Regions from separate parts of the Brenneria izadpanahii genome, predicted to be linked through region 1. Evidence: predicted binding sites of a transcription regulator. Region 1 holds the regulator's gene; each other region holds the start of a gene.

The links. Region 1 encodes ArgR, which controls arginine synthesis, uptake and breakdown. Its sites were predicted from a motif close to ANTGAATAAAAATACANT; they were not measured.
Region 2: argA (amino-acid N-acetyltransferase) is a predicted target of ArgR. The motif match lies at 2,647-2,664, and genes of this name have one in related genera.
Region 3: argE (acetylornithine deacetylase) is a predicted target of ArgR. The motif match lies at 4,079-4,096, and genes of this name have one in related genera.

The regions. Positions count from the first base shown of each region.
Region 1 is NZ_CP050854.1:4,572,114-4,578,360, forward strand. It holds gene HC231_RS20375 (helix-turn-helix domain-containing protein) at 1-246, shown strand, start outside; gene mdh (malate dehydrogenase) at 288-1,229, opposite strand; gene argR (transcriptional regulator ArgR) at 1,700-2,170, shown strand; gene tsaD (tRNA (adenosine(37)-N6)-threonylcarbamoyltransferase complex transferase subunit TsaD) at 2,215-3,231, opposite strand; gene rpsU (30S ribosomal protein S21) at 3,458-3,673, shown strand; gene dnaG (DNA primase) at 3,810-5,564, shown strand; gene rpoD (RNA polymerase sigma factor RpoD) at 5,720-6,247, shown strand, end outside.
Region 2 is NZ_CP050854.1:4,041,832-4,048,078, forward strand. It holds gene mltA (murein transglycosylase A) at 1-475, opposite strand, end outside; tRNA gene HC231_RS18015 (tRNA-Met) at 873-949, shown strand; tRNA gene HC231_RS18020 (tRNA-Met) at 997-1,073, shown strand; gene amiC (N-acetylmuramoyl-L-alanine amidase AmiC) at 1,218-2,459, opposite strand; gene argA (amino-acid N-acetyltransferase) at 2,695-4,020, shown strand; gene recD (exodeoxyribonuclease V subunit alpha) at 4,066-5,931, opposite strand; gene recB (exodeoxyribonuclease V subunit beta) at 5,924-6,247, opposite strand, start outside.
Region 3 is NZ_CP050854.1:227,992-234,238, reverse strand. It holds gene rmuC (DNA recombination protein RmuC) at 1-1,032, opposite strand, end outside; gene argH (argininosuccinate lyase) at 1,310-2,683, opposite strand; gene argB (acetylglutamate kinase) at 2,927-3,700, opposite strand; partial or broken gene HC231_RS01030 (N-acetyl-gamma-glutamyl-phosphate reductase) at 3,752-3,940, opposite strand; gene argE (acetylornithine deacetylase) at 4,143-5,294, shown strand; gene ppc (phosphoenolpyruvate carboxylase) at 5,550-6,247, shown strand, end outside.

The DNA of each region.
Region 1 (6,247 bases):
ATCATTGCCGCTTTGCGCAAAAAAGGCACAACGCTGGCTGCGGTATCCCGCGCTGCCGGGTTAAGCTCATCAACGCTGGCTAATGCGCTTTCACGTCCGTGGCCTAAAGGGGAGTGGTTGATAGCCGATGCACTGGGCGTTCATCCATCAGAGATCTGGCCAAGCCGCTACTACGATCCGGAAACCAACGAGCTTATTGACAGAAAAAAGCTTATCCGCCCCAATGAAAAGAAGAGCCGGAGATAAAATCTCCGGCTCTGAATTCGTGATGGTAAAAACAGGAGCGTTTATTGGCCCTTAACGAAAGACTCGCCTAATTCGATATCCTGATTAAGCGTATCCAGCATATTTTTAAGCGCTTCTTGTTCAAACGCACTTAAAACGCCGATGTCTTTACGTTCAACGATGCCATTTTTACCCAACAGCACCGGCTGCGCAAAGAAACGGGCATATTGGCCATCGCTTTCGACATAAGAACATTCAACAACGCCGTCGTCACCCAGCAACGCGCGCGTTAATGACAGGCAGAACCGCGCCGCAGCCTGTCCCATTGACAGAGTTGCCGACCCGCCGCCAGCTTTTGCTTCCACGACTTCCGTACCCGCATTCTGGATACGTTTGGTCAAATCGGCGACTTCCTGGTCGCTGAAGCCGATCCCCGGCACCTGCGACAGCAGCGGGAGGATCGTCACGCCGGAGTGCCCGCCGATAACCGGTACGTTGATATCTTCCGGCAGTTTGCCTTTGAGTTCGGCGACGAAGGTATTGGAACGGATAATATCCAGCGTGGTCACGCCGAATAGCTTATTTTTATCGTATACGCCGGCCTTTTTAAGTACCTCGGCCGCAATGGCGACAGTCGTATTGACTGGATTGGTGATAATACCGATACAGGCCTGCGGGCTGGTATTGGCGATTTGCTCGACCAGATTACGGACGATACCCGCATTAACATTGAACAGATCTGAACGATCCATTCCCGGCTTACGGGCTACTCCGGCGGATATCAACACAATATCCGCCCCTACCAGCGCTGGAGTTGCATCAGGACCACAGTAACCTTTGGTTTTTACTGCGGTAGGAATATGGCTCAGATCGACAGCCACCCCCGGCGTCACCGGCGCGATGTCATAAAGAGATAATTCTGAACCTGAAGGAAGCTGGGTTTTGAGGAGGAGAGCAAGGGCCTGACCAATGCCGCCTGCCGCACCAAGAACTGCAACTTTCATCCTAAACTCCTTATAATCGTAAAGTACAAAAATGCCGCGAATTCATTTAATAGAAGAATTAACACAAGAAGAAAAAGTAAAACGTATTCACTTACCGTTAGTGGATACTACTTAAAGACCGGGCGTACCCTATGTCCATAATAATAAATCATAAACGGCTATTAATTAGAAAGGTAAGTAAAGTTAGTGGGCTTCGAGTTAATAACGTAGCACTCATTTATTGCCCATGAATAGGAGGGCTACGACACAGTAATCATCAATATATGAATAACATCATTCTGATAACATTTGATTCACTTTTATGTGACGTGTGACGCATTTTTCAGACTCGGGTGACCCACAAACTTTTTTAATCGTTTTTTCAAATGGCCACAAGTCGCGGCTGGCGATAATATACGCACCGCAGTTGCATAAAAATTCATTAATCTGCATAATCACGGAGTAAACAACTCTGATAAATCCGGTGCAGAATGCGTAATTCAACAAAACAAGAAGACTTAGTTAAAGCGTTCAAAGCGCTGCTGAAAGAAGAGAAATTCAGCTCTCAAAGCGAGATTGTTCAAGCCTTGCAAGACGACGGATTTGAAAACATCAATCAGTCCAAAGTCTCGCGCATGTTGACCAAGTTTGGCGCCGTACGTACGCGCAACGCAAAAATGGAAATGGTCTACTGCCTGCCGGCGGAGCTGGGAGTGCCCACCACCACCAGCCCGCTAAAAAACCTGGTGCGCGATGTCGATTTCAATGACGCCGTCGTGGTTATCCACACCAGTCCAGGCGCGGCCCAGCTAATTGCCCGTCTGCTCGACTCGCTGGGCAAGTCGGAAGGCATACTGGGCACCATTGCCGGCGATGACACCATCTTCACCACTCCCGCCAGAGGATTCAGCGTCAAACAACTCTATGAAGTCATTCTGGTGCTGTTTGAACAAGAGCTCTAACGGAAACAAAACCCGCATTATCCCGATGCGGGTTGATTAACGGCTCAGATGGCAGGTAATTCAGCCAACGGCCAGCGCGGGCGCACCGTTACGCCCAGATCCTGCGTTTCCCCCTGCTGTTGCAGGCGGATCGCCCCCGCATAGGCGATCATCGCGCCGTTGTCCGTACAAAACTCGGGGCGGGCATAAAATACCGAGCCCCCCCGGTTTGCCATCATCTCGCCCAGACGTTGACGCAGCGTACGGTTAGCGCTTACTCCCCCCGCCATCACCAGCCTTTTGAAGCCGGTTTCATCCAGCGCGCGGCGACATTTAATCGCCAGCGTATCCACGACGGCGTCTTCGAAAGCGCGCGCAATATCCGCCCGCGTCTGTTCATCGTCGCCATTGCTGCGGATCGTATTGGCGGCAAACGTTTTCAGGCCGGAGAAACTGAAATCCAGCCCGGGACGATCGGTCATGGGGCGCGGGAAAGTAAAGCGCGCGGCGTTCCCGGTCTGAGCCATTTTTGACAGCATCGGTCCGCCGGGGTAATCCAATCCCAGTAATTTTGCCGTTTTATCAAACGCTTCGCCCGCCGCATCATCAATGGACTCCCCAAGCAACCGATACTCGCCGATGCCGGTTACGCTGATTAGCTGCGTATGCCCGCCGGAAACCAGCAATGCGACAAAAGGAAATTCGGGGGGATTGTCTTCCAGCATGGGCGCTAATAGATGCCCCTCCATGTGATGCACCGCGACGGCGGGAACATTCCAGGCAAACGCCAATGCCCGGCCGACGGTGGCCCCGACCAATAACGCGCCCACCAGACCCGGACCGGATGTATAGGCGACGCCGTCAATGTCGCCGGCCTTTAAATTCGCTTCGCGCAGCGCAGCCTGGATCAACGGTACGGTTTTACGAACGTGATCGCGGGAAGCCAGTTCAGGAACGACACCGCCGTAATCGGCATGGAGTTTTATCTGACTGTACAACTGATTGGCGACCAAACCGGCCTGAGTGTCATAAATGGCAATTCCGGTTTCATCGCAGGATGTTTCGATACCCAATACGCGCATTGCTGTTCCTACTTTAATTACGGTACAAGCCGGGGTTGAATGCAGCTTGCTTCATGCGGCGGATAGTCTACCATAAGCCCCCCGGTTTCCGCGCTGGCGGAGGTTGGGTGTTTTATGATCGTCCAGCCCTTTACAAGGGGCCCCTGTTTGCAGTAGAATTCCGCACCATTTTGAAAAGGCTGGCACAAGGCCAGCGGCAAACCGAATTTATTGAGGTGAGAGGCACATGCCGGTAATTAAAGTACGTGAAAACGAGCCGTTCGACGTAGCTCTGCGTCGCTTCAAGCGTTCCTGCGAAAAAGCGGGTGTTCTGGCTGAAGTTCGTCGTCGTGAGTTTTATGAAAAACCGACTACCGAACGTAAGCGCGCTAAAGCGTCTGCAGTAAAACGTCACGCTAAGAAATTGGCTCGAGAAAACGCACGCCGCACTCGTCTGTATTAATTTTAGGAGGTTTTCCTCCACCGCGTGATTAATCCGCAGACTTAGTAGTTGCATACGAAGGCCGTGCTTTCCGAAAGGAATGCGCGGCTTGCTGTCGTTTATAAGCTGTCGTTCATAAGTTAAGAAACAGGGGCTTATGGCTGGACGAATTCCACGCGTATTTATCAATGATCTGCTGGCTCGCACCGACATCGTCGATCTCATAGATGCGCGCGTCAAACTGAAAAAGCAGGGCAAGAATTATCATGCGTGCTGTCCGTTCCATCACGAAAAAACCCCCTCATTTACCGTAAACGGTGACAAACAGTTCTATCACTGTTTTGGTTGTGGCGCTCATGGCAACGCCATTGACTTTTTAATGAATTACGATCGTCTCGATTTCGTTGAAAGCATTGAAGAATTGGCTGCCATCTATGGTCTTGAAGTGCCGTATGAAAGCGGTACCGGACCAACCCAGCTTGAACGCCATCAACGACAAAGCCTGTATGAACTGATGGGACAACTGAGCGAGTTCTATCAACAGGCGCTTAGCCAGCCTGCCGGCGCGCCGGCGTTACATTATCTGCAACAACGCGGACTGAGCGCCGAAGTAATTAGTCATTTTGCTATTGGTTTCGCACCGTCCGGCTGGGACAACGTTTTAAAACGTTTCGGGCGTAACAATGATGACCGCAGCACATTGAACGATGCCGGCATGTTGGTGACTAATGAGCAAGGCCGTACATATGACCGCTTTCGGGAGCGGGTCATGTTCCCCATCCGGGATAAACGGGGACGGGTTATTGCCTTTGGCGGTCGGGTATTGGGCGATGGCGTGCCGAAATATCTGAACTCGCCGGAAACTGAAATTTTTCATAAAGGCCGTCAGCTCTATGGCCTGTATGAAGCACAGCAGAACCATCCGGAACTAAAGCGGCTGCTGGTGGTTGAAGGGTATATGGATGTGGTTGCCCTGGCGCAGTTTGGTATTGATTATGCGGTTGCGTCGCTGGGAACCTCCACGACGGCCGATCATATTCAGTTGCTGTTCCGCGCCACAGACCAGGTCGTCTGCTGTTATGACGGCGACCGCGCCGGACGAGAGGCGGCATGGCGCGCGCTGGAAACTGCGCTACCCTATTTAAACGACGGTCGCCAGTTACGCTTTATATTTTTACCTGAAGGGGAAGACCCCGACACGCTGGTTCGTAAAGAAGGCAAAGATAGCTTTGAGCAGCGGATGGAGCAGGCTCTGCCGCTGTCGCAGTTTCTGTTTGAAACGCTGCAACAGCAGGTGGACATGAGTTCGCCCGATGGGCGCGCTAAGCTCAGCACCCTGGCTCTGCCCTTGATTGGTCAGGTTCCAGGTGAAACATTGCGCTTATATTTACGTCAGCAGTTGGGTAACAAACTTGGGATTCTGGATGACAGCCAGCTTGACCGGCTGTTGCCAAAAGTGGCCGAACATGCTCAAGCATACCAGCCGCCCCAGCTAAAAGTCACAACTATGCGTATACTTATAGGGCTATTAGTTCAGAACCCAAGGCTTTCAGCGGAAGTACCGGAACTGACGCTGGAAGGAATAGAAGAGAGCAAAGTGGCCGGTCTGAGCCTGTTTCAGGATCTGGTAAAAACCTGTAACGCCAGCCCGGGAATGAATATGGGTTTGCTGCTTGAAAAATATCGAGACAGTAAATACCGGAAGCAGCTTGAAACTATGGCTTCCTGGAACCATATGATCGAAGAAGACGAACTGGACGATAAGTTCAGAATAAGCCTGGCGGAGCTCTACGATCAACTGTTGAGACAGCGTCAGGAAACATTGATTGCCCGTGAAAGAACCCATGGGCTGAACGCCAAAGAAAAAAAAGAACTTTGGTCACTGCAACTGGCTTTAACCAGAAAAAACTGATTACCGAGGCTTAATTGCCGATAAATAGCAAGGTAGAACCTTGTCAAGAGCCGCTACAGGGTCCGCGGCGATTAGAAAAAAAGCCCTAATGCTATTGTTGGCGAATGACGCCGACCAACACCAACCCAAATACTCTGAAGTGTGGATACCGTCTTATGGAGCAAAACCCGCAGTCACAGCTAAAGCTACTTGTCACCCGTGGTAAGGAGCAAGGCTACCTGACCTATGCCGAGGTCAATGACCATCTGCCGGAAGATATCATCGACTCCGACCAGATCGAAGACATCATCCAGATGATTAACGACATGGGCATCCAGGTGATGGAAGAAGCGCCGGATGCAGATGATCTATTACTGGCAGAAAATACCAACGACGCGGATGAAGACGCGGCAGAGGCTGCTGCTCAGGTGTTATCCAGCGTTGAATCGGAAATCGGCCGTACGACCGATCCGGTTCGTATGTACATGCGTGAAATGGGTACCGTTGAATTGCTGACGCGCGAAGGCGAGATCGATATCGCCAAGCGTATCGAAGACGGTATCAATCAGGTTCAGTGTTCCGTTGCCGAATACCCGGAAGCGATTACCTATCTGCTGGAACAGTACGATCGCGTCGAAGCGGGCGAAAGCCGCTTATCCGATCTGATTACCGGATTCGTCGATCCCAACGCGGAAGAAGATATC
Region 2 (6,247 bases), 530 kb from region 1:
TAGATGCTCTATCCGGCAGGCGGCGATTTTTCTTGCCGCGCGAAGGCATGGCATAAAGCGGATAGCGAAACTCGCCCTGACGGGTATAGCGGGCTTGCAGAACCGGAGTGTAGTAGCCGGTAAACTGGACGTTGCCGAAGTTGTCCACCCCCTCCATCTGCCAGGCGCTGAGGCCAAACTTGCTCAGTTCGCGGGTATCGGCTCCCGACATCATCCAGTTTTCTATCGCCTGGAAGGTACTATTATTGCTGGTATACAGGCCGGGCGAAGCGTTCCTGATTTCAGCGACCTGATCGACAAAGTCTCTGGCATTAACGGGTTTGCCGGTTGCATTCGGCTCATTCACCAGTTCCAGAGGCTGATTGAGGTGTCCATCCTTATATTGCTGTCCCCGATCGGTGGGTTTGGATTGGCACCCCGCAAGAATGGCAATTACCACGCCGGTCAGCAAATATTTTCCCCAACATCCTCTCATCTTCTTTGCGCTCTCTTTTGACATCGACAGATTCACCGCCGAACGATAACAAACACCTATAGAGAAAGAAACGTCACCTAATAAAAAATCGCCGGAAGCGATTTTCAACGTCGCATAGCGACGGCCCGCACAGCGAGCCACAGGGACGAGCCGCTCATATTGTAGTACCGATAGAGATACCAGAGCGACCGCGGCGCGGGCTGTTAGCGCAATATTGGGCTTTACCCCCCATTTTCGCTTCGCCGCGGCGTAAATCGTCGTCCATTAAAACCGTCGGCGCAACGTTTAAAAAATAGCCCATTAGGTTGCAAATTCAGCACCCGTGCGGGTTATACGGCATTTTTTACAAAAATAGGTTGCACTGAAGCTCATGGGGAGTATAGTGCGCATCCACGGACGCGGGGTGGAGCAGCCTGGTAGCTCGTCGGGCTCATAACCCGAAGGTCGTCGGTTCAAATCCGGCCCCCGCAACCAATTGATGTGAATAGACCATCAAAAGTAAAAGACAGTATCAAGACGGACGCGGGGTGGAGCAGCCTGGTAGCTCGTCGGGCTCATAACCCGAAGGTCGTCGGTTCAAATCCGGCCCCCGCAACCAATTGATTCTTATTAAAAAGGCACCCTTAGCGGGTGTTTTTTGCTTTCTGGCGTCCCCCATTCTCGCCAACGCATTATTATTTATGCCGCGTAACACTCTGCAAGCCATTCCCCTCTCGGCCCCGAAAATCGCGCCGGTATAGCGCTAGCGCCCCGTCTGACTGGCGAAATAGGCTTTAATTCCGTCAAGGATCGATTGGGCTACCTGCTGTTGAAACTGGCTGGTGCGCAACTTGCGCTCTTCTTCAAGATTACTGATAAATGCCGTTTCTACCAGCACGGAGGGAATATCCGGCGCTTTTAGCACCGCGAATCCGGCCTGGTCGACGCTATTTTTATGCAGACGGTTAACCTTGCTTAAACGGGTTAGTATTTCCTTCCCGAACTTCAAGCTGTCGTTAATGGTAACGGTCTGAACCAGGTCAAGCATGGTGTGATCCAGATAGCGATCGCCGCTCATGCTGACCCCGCCGATTAAATCCGATTCGTTCTGCGTCTGCGCCAGAAAGCTGGCAGCGGTGCTGGTCGCTCCCTTTTTCGACAGCGCAAATACCGACGATCCCCTTGCCGCGCGGTTGGTGAACGCATCCGCATGAATGGAAATAAATAGATCGGCCCGCTGCTTACGCGCTTTGGCGACCCGCACGCGCAATGGAATGAATACGTCCTCATTGCGCGTCATATAGGCTTTCATATTAGACTCGCGTTCAATCAGAGCGCGAAGCCGGCGGGCGATTTGCAGCACGATATCTTTTTCGCGGGTTTTATTTTTACCAATCGCGCCGGGATCTTCGCCGCCGTGGCCGGGATCCAGCATAATAACCAGCGGCCGATCGCGTCCGGCTTTCCCCGCCTGCGGCGCTTCCGCCGGCAATGTCCGCTCCAGATCGCCTTTGTTGTAATCCTCCAGCAACGCCAGCAGCGGATCCTCTTCGTTATCATAACGGCCGGCCAACGGATAAAGATCCATCACCAGACGATGTTTGAATTCGGCCACCGGGCCCAGCGTAAAGAGCTTGGCATCAACGCCTTGTTTTAGCTCAAGAACCAAGCGCAACGTATTTTTATCAAACTGGCCAATCCTGGCATTTTTAATCAACGGATCATTTTGGTGAAACTGGGCGGGAACATTCTTCAGGACGCTATTGAGATGAATATTTTCAATATCCACCACCAGACGATCCGGATTGCCGAGGGTGAATTGCTTGTATTTAAGCGAAAGATTTGACTCCAGCGTTACCCGGGTATAGGAAGAAGAAGGCCAGACGCGTACGGCGATAACCTGGGCAACGGCGGCCAAACCAACGCCGCTTACACTTAATAGCCAAGTTGCCGCGGCGCTTTGCAGCAGGCGCCGCCGAGTCAGATTGTGATTCGAGTAAGACATGCAACTCCGGTCTGATTACAGTGCCACTGCCGATACGGGAAGCAGAAATCGCAAAATTGTCAAAAACTTTAACCAATCTCTACACCGGTGTCATGCAAAAATCATTGTTACGCTTTCTCTTCCCGCTTCTTGCAAATTACGGCGGCATTGACTTTGCTTATTACATACCCCTTGCCTTTTACCTCGCAAAGAATAAAAATACAGAAATTACGAATAAAAATTCAAAGGAGTCGCAGTGAAGGAGCGTAGTACAGAACTGGTCGAGGGCTTTCGCCACACCGTTCCCTATATCAATGCCCACCGTGGCAAAACCTTTGTCATCATGCTGGGCGGCGAAGCCATTGAGCATGAAAACTTCGCCAATATCGTCAACGACATCGGGCTACTGCATAGCCTGGGCATCAAGCTGGTGGTGGTGTATGGCGCTCGTCCGCAGATCGATAGCAATCTGACAACGCATCACTACGAACCGCTTTACCATAAAAATATCCGTATTACAGACAGTACGACGCTAGAGCTGGTTAAACAGGCAGCCGGAATGCTGCAACTGGATATCACCGCCCGTCTATCCATGAGTTTGAATAATACGCCGTTGCAGGGCGCGCACATCAACGTCGTCAGCGGCAACTTTATTATCGCCCAGCCTCTCGGCGTGGATGATGGCGTCGACTACTGTCACAGCGGCCGTATCCGCCGTATTGATGAAGATGCGCTGCACCGTCAGTTAGACAGCGGCGCGATCGTGCTGTTGGGCCCGGTGGCGGTTTCCGTCACCGGAGAGAGCTTTAATCTGACTTCCGAAGAGGTCGCCACCCAGTTGGCGATCAAACTGAAAGCGGAAAAAATGATTGGCTTTTGCTCTTCACAGGGCGTGACGAATGAAGAAGGCAAAATCATTTCCGAGTTATTCCCGGATGACGCCCAAAAACGCATTGAAGCGTTGGAACAGGAAGGCGATTACCAGTCCGGTACGGTCCGATTCCTGCGCGGCGCGGTTAAAGCCTGCCGCAGCGGCGTGCGCCGCAGCCACCTGATCAGCTATCAGGTCGACGGCGCCTTGCTGCAGGAACTGTTTTCCCGCGATGGCATCGGTACGCAGATCGTCATGGAAAGCGCCGAGCAGGTGCGCCGTGCAACGATTAACGATATCGGCGGCATTCTGGAGCTGATTCGCCCGCTGGAACAGCAAGGCATTCTGGTCAGACGCTCCCGCGAACAGTTGGAAATGGAGATCGATAAGTTCACCGTTGTCGTCCGCGATAACCTGACCATTGCCTGCGCCGCGCTTTATCCGTTCCCGGAAGAGAGCATCGGTGAAATGGCTTGCGTCGCGGTGCATCCGGACTATCGCAGCTCCTCACGCGGCGACACGTTACTGCAAAGAATCGCCGCTCAGGCCCGTCTGCAAGGGCTGAAAAAGCTGTTTGTCCTGACGACGCACAGCATCCACTGGTTTCAGGAACGCGGATTTTTGCCCGCCGAAGTGGAAATGCTGCCGAGGAAAAAACAGGAACTGTATAACTATCAGCGCCGCTCCAAAATCCTGGTGCTGGATCTGTAACAACCATCCCCATAGCGGAGTTCATCCTGCTACGGGGATGCCGTGTTAGCGATGCTCGTCTGATGAAAGCGCCATGATGCGTTCAACCAAACCGCTATGACGCTGGGTGGGGGTTTTCACCGCTCGACACAAAATTTTGGTATCCGCATACAGCGACAAACGCTGACGGGCGCGGGTGATGGCGGTATAGACCAATTCCCGCGTTAATACCGGCAGATAATGGTTCGGCAATATCAGCGCGGTATGTTCGAATTCCGATCCCTGCGACTTATGCACCGTCATGGCATAGGCCGTATCGTGCGGCGGCAAACGGCTCGGCGCTACGGCCTTGGTTTTGCCGTTGGGGAGTTGAAAGTAAACCCGCAGTTCTCCCTTTTCACTCAGCATGGCGATACCGATATCGCCATTAAATAATCCCAGCACCGCATCATTACGCTCGATCATCACCGGGCGACCAACGTACCAGCGATTAAGCGGATTACGGCTGCGATGGATCAGTCCGCTTTTATCTAATGCCTGTTCAATCCGCTGGTTAAGCCCCGCCACGCCGAATGGCCCCTCGCGCAGAGCGCACAGTTGACGATAGCGTTGGAAGGCCGTCAGAACCGTTTCCGGATCGGCATCGGCGGCAATAAGCCGTAAATAATCCCGGTAGCCTGCAACGCATTGCGCCAGCATCTGCTGGTAATCTTCCGCTGCGGCCAGCGGACGGCAGGAGATATCCGTAAAGCTAGCGTTCAAAACGGCAAGCACTCGCCGGTCATCGCCGTTGTTCACCGCCAAAGCCAATTGCCCGATGCCGGAATGCCGATCGAAACGATAGCTTTTACGCAACAGACAGATGCTATCCCCGACGGTTGCCCGGTTTTCAGCCCCGTCATCGTCAAGCCGGCAGCCGGTCAGCCGCTGTAGCTGCTGCGCCCTTGCCCGGCTGTAGCCCGCCTGCGCAAAGCGGCAGATATCTCCCAGCACCGCTCCCGCCTCCACCGACGCCAGCTGATCGCGATCGCCCAGAAAGATGACCTTCGCCTGCTCAGGCAGCGCGGCGATCAGATTCGCCATCATCGGCAGATCGACCATTGAGGCTTCATCCACCACCAGTACATCAAGGTGCAGCGGATTCCCCTGATGGTGACGCAATCGTTGACTGTCGGGCACCGCCCCTAACAAACGGTGGAGCGTGGTCGCTTCCTGGGGAAAGCGCTCCCGGTGAGCCTGACTCAGCGATAGGTTGCTCAACGCCGCGCCCAGCGACTCCGTTAAACGCGCGGCGGCTTTCCCCGTCGGCGCGGCCAGTTGAATACGCAACGGCGTTCCCGAATTAAGCTGAATCAACGCGGCCAGCAGTTTGGCGACCGTGGTTGTCTTACCGGTGCCCGGCCCGCCGGAAATCACGGTGATACGCCGGGTCAGGGCGACGGCCGCCGCGACTTTTTGCCAGTCGATTTCACCGTCGACCGGTGGAAACAGGCTATCTAACACCGTGCGGATAGGTTGCTCATCGATCCGGGGATCGTGATCCTCACCGGCGATAAACCGCGCGACCTGTCCTTCGCTCTGCCAGCTGCGCTGCAAATAGAGATTTTGTTGCCGCAACACCAGCGGCGTCGGGCTATTGCCGTCGCCCACGGCGGGGGATGCCAACAGGCATCGCCGCCACCCGGATGCGTCCAATTTTCCGGCGGCTTCCCATACCGACTGAGCCAATTCACGATCGCGATCGTCAAACAACAGCGAGGGCTGTAAAACTTCCAACGGCAGGCAAACATGTCCGGCGCCGGACTGCGCGCTTAGACAGGCCGCGGCCAGCAGCAATTGAGGGTTGTCGTCATCCGCCAGCATCCTGGCGAACTGAATATCCAGCGGGCGCAGAAGCCGGCGCTGTAATGCCGTTTCGAGTAACTCAATCATGACTGGCATCCTGTATCAGCGTTCCTTCGAATAGCCGATCCAACCCGGCGATAAAGGCTTGCGGCGGGCGAAAAGAAAACACGCCGTTACCGGGAGCATTTGCATCAACGCCGCGCAAAAACAGGTAAAACACGCCGCCGAAATGACGCTCATAGTCATAATCGGCAATGCGGTGACGCAGATAGCGATGCAGCGCCAAACTATAAAGCTGATACTGCAAATCATAACGATGTTCCGCCATCGCCTGCATCATGGCTGACTGCGTGTAAGCGCTCGCATCCGCGCCCAGCCAGTTGGATTTGTAATCCAGCAGGTA
Region 3 (6,247 bases), 990 kb from region 1:
ATCCAGTGAACGCAGCCCCGGCAGTTGCTGGTAGTCTTTGCTCCCCAGCAGGCGAATATGCCCCCGCACCGAGAGCAAGTGATCGTTCAGGGCGGCTAAACGTTCGGCTTCATCATCGCTGTTAAAATAGCGCTCATAGGCCACCAGCGACATCTTGGCGTCAATCACCACATCCTTGCCTTGCGGCAAACGAACGACCACGTCAGGCTGCATACGATTATTTGCGCCGGTCTGCACGCTGACCTGAGTCTCATATTCATACCCTTCACGCAGCCCGGAAGCTTCCAACACGCGGCTCAGCACCACTTCGCCCCAGTTTCCCTGCGTCTTATTGTCCCCCTTCAGGGCGTTGGTCAGGTTGATCGCCTCCCGAGCCATCTGCGCATTGAGCTGTTGCAGATTGCGAATTTCATGCGTCAGCGTATGACGTTCACGGGCTTCGGCGCCGAAGCTATCCTGAACCTGGCGTCTGAATCCATCAAGCTGTTCGCGCAGCGGCATCAACAAGCGATCCAGGCTCTGCCTATTCTGCTCGTCCACTTTACGGCCGCTGTGCTCAAAAATCCGGTTGGCCAGATTTTCAAACTGCGTGGTCAATCGCTGCTCGCTGTTTATCAGCAGGCGTTGCTTCTCTTCGGCGGCCATGCGCGTTTCTTCCAGCCGGATGGTGACTTCCCGCAGTTCGGCCTCCTGCGCGGTATTCACCTCGCGCAACGCGCGCAGTTCCTGATTCAACTGAACGCACTCCTCGCGCAGTTGCGCCAGTTGCTGCTGCTTCTCCAGGCCCGCGGCAAGCTGGCCGTGAACATTACGCAACTCCAACTCGTTCTCGCGTAATCGCTGTTCCGCCTCTTTTTTCGCCTGCTGGCATTCACTCAAAAGCTGCCGGGTTTGCTGTAACGATTGCTCAAGTAAACGTTGTTCCGTTTCATGACGCGACTGCTGCCGCTGGTGCGATAGGCTAACGATAAGCCAACCGGCCAATAAGCCGGCCAGGCCGCCGCCCAATCCATAAACCATGCTGATATCCACTGCGCCTCCACTGGCCACCACTGCTGTCCGTCACGTTAAATTGATACTGTATGGATGTCCAGAGGCAAAATCCGCCTGGAGAAGGATTTGGGGGAAATACGGTGAAAAAAACCAGAAAATGCGGATGTGATTCAGGTTTACAGGCAAATCATGAAAGCCGGAACTCGCGTTATACGCTAAGCCGCCGATGCGTTGATATTGTGATTCGGCCCATCCTTGGGCCTCGCCTCTGCGCGGCCGCCGCGAGCGGCATTTAAATCCGCTCCAGGCGGATTTGTCAGCTCAGACGCTGTTTAGCGTCGCTGATGGCTTTCGCCACCTGCTGAGGCGACACGCCGCCCTGCGCCGCGCGTTTATCCAGACAGGATTGCAAGGACAGGATAGGGTAAACGTCATCGGCGATAACGTCGCTAAACTTCCGTAGCTCCGGCAGCGGCAGCGCTTCCAGCGCTTTCCCCTGGCGAATGGCTTCGACAACCGCTTCGCCGACGATATGGTGCGCCTCCCGGAACGGCACGCCTTTAGCAACCAGATAATCCGCCAGTTCCGTCGCGTTGGCATAGCCCTGCTCGGCGGCTTCCTGACAGCGGGGGCGCTTGACCTGAATGCCTTCCAGCACCAGCGCGGCCATCATCAGGCAGTCGTGCCAGGTATCCAGCGCGTCGAACAGACCTTCTTTGTCTTCCTGCATATCCTTGTTGTACGCCAGCGGCAACCCTTTCAGCGTCACCATCATGCCGGCCAGCGCGCCCTGAACGCGACCGCATTTACCGCGAATCAACTCCAGCGCGTCAGGATTCTTTTTCTGCGGCATTAACGATGAACCGGAGGTCACGCGATCGGACAGCTCGACAAACGCCGCTTCGCCGCTGTTAAAGAAAATCAGGTCTTCAGCGAAACGCGACAGATGCACCATGCCGATAGCGGCGTCGGATAGCAGTTCCAGCACGTGATCGCGATCGGATACCGTATCCAGACTGTTGCGCGTGGCGGAAGCGAAACCCAGCCATCCGGCCAACTGCTCGCGGTCAATAGGATAAGCCGTACCGGCCAGCGCCCCGCAGCCCAACGGGCTGACGTCCAGACGTTTCAGCGTATCTTCCAACCGGCTTTCGTCGCGCGCCAGCATTTCATGATAAGCCAGGCACCAGTGAGCAAACGTTACCGGCTGGGCACGCTGCAAGTGGGTATAGCCCGGCATGACGGCATCCTGGTTCGCTTCCGCCGTGGCGACCAACGCCTGGCGCAGTTGACGCACCGCCAGATGCAGTTCGGCAATCTGCGCTTTGCACCACAGTTTCAGGTCGGTGGCCACCTGATCGTTACGACTACGCCCGGTATGCAGCTTTTTACCCAGATCGCCGACTTTTTCAATCAGGCGCTGCTCAACCCAGCTATGAATATCTTCGGCATCACTTTGCAGGATGATTTCAGGATCGGCCTGAACGTCAGCCAACAGCGCATTCAGCGCTTGCTCCAACTGCTGTTGCTCTTGTTCGCTGAGCACATTGACGGTAACCAACGCTTTTGACCAGCCAATCGAGCCGATGATGTCCTGCTCTGCCAGACGGTAATCAAACCGCAGCGAGTCATTAAACTGTTTAAAACGTTGATCTGCCGCCTGACTGAACCGACCGCCCCACAAAGCCATAACCATTACTCCCAAAATTCAAATAAATGCGGGCATGAAACACTTCATCCCCGGACTCGTAACTCATCGCCATACCGTCGTCCGCCTGCGCGGATACGGCGTTAAATCGACTCTCGTCATGCCGGCCCGCCTACTGCGCGGAGATGACGAAAATGGGCGCCTGCGCGGGAATGGCGCATCCGTAAGCCGAACCGCCGACAGCGAGCCGCCGATGATCCACGCCGCGCCATACCTCAAAACCGACTACGCTAAAATACGCGTACCGATAGCCACGCCGTTGAATAGCGCAGGCAGCTGATCGGCATGACGCCAGCTGGCGATATCCACCGGACGCCCCAGCGTGCGCGCAGCGTCCAGCGCCGCGTTGACCTTAACAATCATCCCATCGGTGATGATACCCTGCGCGATCAGCTGTTCGGCTTTTTCCGCCGTCATTTCCGCAATACGCTGGCCTTTGCCGTCCAGAATACCACTAACGTCGGAAAGCAGGATTAAATCCGCCCCCAGCGTTTCCGCCAGCGCCGTTGCGGCCTGGTCGGCGTTCACGTTCATCAGATCGCCCCGATCGGTCATCCCGATAGAGCTGACAACCGGCAGGTATCCCGCAGACAACAGCGTATTCAGCAATGCGGGCGAGCCCGCCTCCGCCTTACCGACAAAACCCAGCGCTTCGTCCAACTGCGTCACCTTGGTGCTGCCGCCGTCCGCCAGGCACAGGCCAACCGCGTTAATGTCGTGCTTCCTGGCCCACGACAGCAACGTTTTATTCGCCGAACCGGCCAACGCGCCGGTAATAATGTCGATCTGATCGGCGGGAGTCACGCGCAGGCCGTTTTTCTTCACCACCGGCAACGATAGTTTTTTCATCAGATCGTCAACCAGGCATCCGCCGCCGTGCACAATCACAAGCGGGCGCTGATGTTGCTGGCGATAGGTAACCAGCGCCGTAAAGAGGCGCTCCAACGCTTCTTCGCTATCCAGTAAAACGCCACCTAGCTTGATAATTAACGGATTCATTGTTCTCTTCGCGCCTCAGAATGGTAAATGGTAATCAAAGTAAAGACTATGTAACGGCTTAACCGGCAAATCGGAGATATCCTTCAGTTGCCGATGCAAATCGGAAATCAATTTTCCCGCATCTACGCTTTGCGTAGAAACGGCTAAAGCGGTTATGTTCATTTGCGGGCGACAGCCAAGATAGCGGGTCAGCTCGGCGCCCAGACGGCCGCAGGCGCCAACAATCAACCTATTCAATATGGGATACTCTATACCTTAACTTATCAACGAAATCGGTAACAGGGTCCGCCAGCGTCATAACGCTGTTCGCCCGCGAAGCTAAGCGACGTGATGAATTCATCACCAAAAGTATCTTATGGTTTCCTTTCTCTTAGCGTTATTGTATTTTTATTCAAAATAAATGCATGAATATTGATACTATCCTAACCAGAGGCTGTCAACCGTGAAGATGAATTTACCCCCTTTTCTTGAGCTATACCGGGCGCTAATCGCAACGCCGTCCATCAGCGCGACCGACAGTACGCTCGATCAAAGTAATCAGGCGTTAATCAATCTGCTGTCCGGCTGGTTCACTGATTTGGGCTTTCATGTTGAAGTTCAGCCAGTACCCGGCACCAGAAACAAATTTAATATGCTGGCCAGAATCGGGGAAGGCAAAGGCGGCTTATTACTGGCGGGACATACGGATACCGTACCGTTCGACGACGGTCGCTGGACGCGCGATCCCTTCACGCTGACCGAGCACGATAACAAGCTGTATGGTCTGGGAACCGCCGATATGAAAGGATTCTTTGCGTTTATTCTTGATACGCTGCGCGACATCGATCCAGGCAAACTGACCAAGCCGCTATATATTCTCGCCACCGCGGATGAAGAGACCACCATGGCCGGCGCCAAATATTTTGCCGCATCCGCGCAGGTCAGGCCGGACTGCGCCATTATCGGCGAACCGACGTCGCTGCGGCCGGTGCGCGCCCATAAGGGCCATATGTCCAGCGCGATCCGGATTCAGGGCCAGTCCGGGCATTCCAGCGATCCGTCGCGCGGCGTGAACGCGATTGAACTGATGCACGATGCGATCTCCCATCTGCTGGTACTGCGCAAAACGCTGCAGGAGCGCTATCACAACGCGGCGTTCGATATCCCCTACCCGACTATGAATCTGGGCCATATCCACGGCGGCGACGCGCCGAACCGAATCTGCGCCTGCTGCGAGCTGCATATGGATATCCGCCCGCTGCCGGGACTGACGCTCAGCGATCTGAACGGCTTGCTGTCGCAAGCGCTGGCGCCGGTCAGCCAGCGCTGGCCGGGCCGCCTGACGATCGGCGAACTGCACCCGCCGATCCCCGGCTACGAATGTCCGGCGGATCATCATTTAGTCTCGGTAGTGGAAAAACTGCTGGGCGCGCAAACCGAAGTCGTCAATTACTGCACCGAAGCGCCGTTTATTCAGGGGCTCTGCCCGACGCTGGTTCTGGGGCCGGGATCGATCGATCAGGCGCATCAGCCAGACGAATTTCTTGATACCGCCTTTATCAAACCGACGAGAGAACTGATTTCTCAGATGATTAAACATTTCTGTCTCCCTTAAAAAGATGGCCGCGGGCATCACGCCCGCTTTCGCCGCCAAATAAGCACATCTAATATCGGGTCATCTGTAATTAAATTTCACCGATTGCCAAATCTACATCAATGCGGGTAAAAAGATCCGCGGTATAAAAGAACAACGAGGGCAAAGAATCGTCAATTGACGAATCAACCTCGTCGTGGCTAGATGAAAGGAGCGTAGTACGTCTTTCTGGTGAAATAAACTTACAAAAAATTTTAGAGATGGGTCAGGGTATATATGAAAGAGCAATATTCAGCAATGCGAAGTAACGTCAGCATGCTAGGTAAGCTACTTGGCGATACTATCAAGGAAGCGCTGGGTGAGAACATACTTGATAAGGTAGAAAGGATTCGTAAATTATCAAAGTCCTCCCGAGCGGGCAGTGAAAAGCACCGACAGGAACTGCTGAACACACTACAAAACCTGTCCAATGACGAGCTACTGCCGGTAGCCCGCGCATTTAGTCAATTTCTTAACTTAACCAATACCGCTGAGCAATATCACACGATCTCCCCGCACGGTGAAGCCGCCAGCAACCCGGAGATACTCTCCAAAACTTTCGACCGCTTAAAAACAACCAAAGGTCTAACGGAAAAAGACATTCGTAATGCCGTCGAATCGCTTTCCATCGAGCTGGTATTGACCGCGCACCCCACCGAGATTACCCGCCGTACCCTGATCCACAAGCTGGTTGAAGTAAACACCTGTCTGAAACAGCTCGACCATGACGATCTGGCCGATTATGAACGTAACCAGATTATGCGCCGCCTGCGCCAGTTGATCGCACAATCCTGGCATACCGACGAAATTCGTAAAATCCGTCCGACGCCGATAGAAGAAGCCAAATGGGGTTTTGCCGTCGTCGAGAACAGCCTTTGGGAAGGCGTGCCCGCCTTTTTGCGCGAGCTGGATGAACTGCTTGAAAAGTCTTTCGG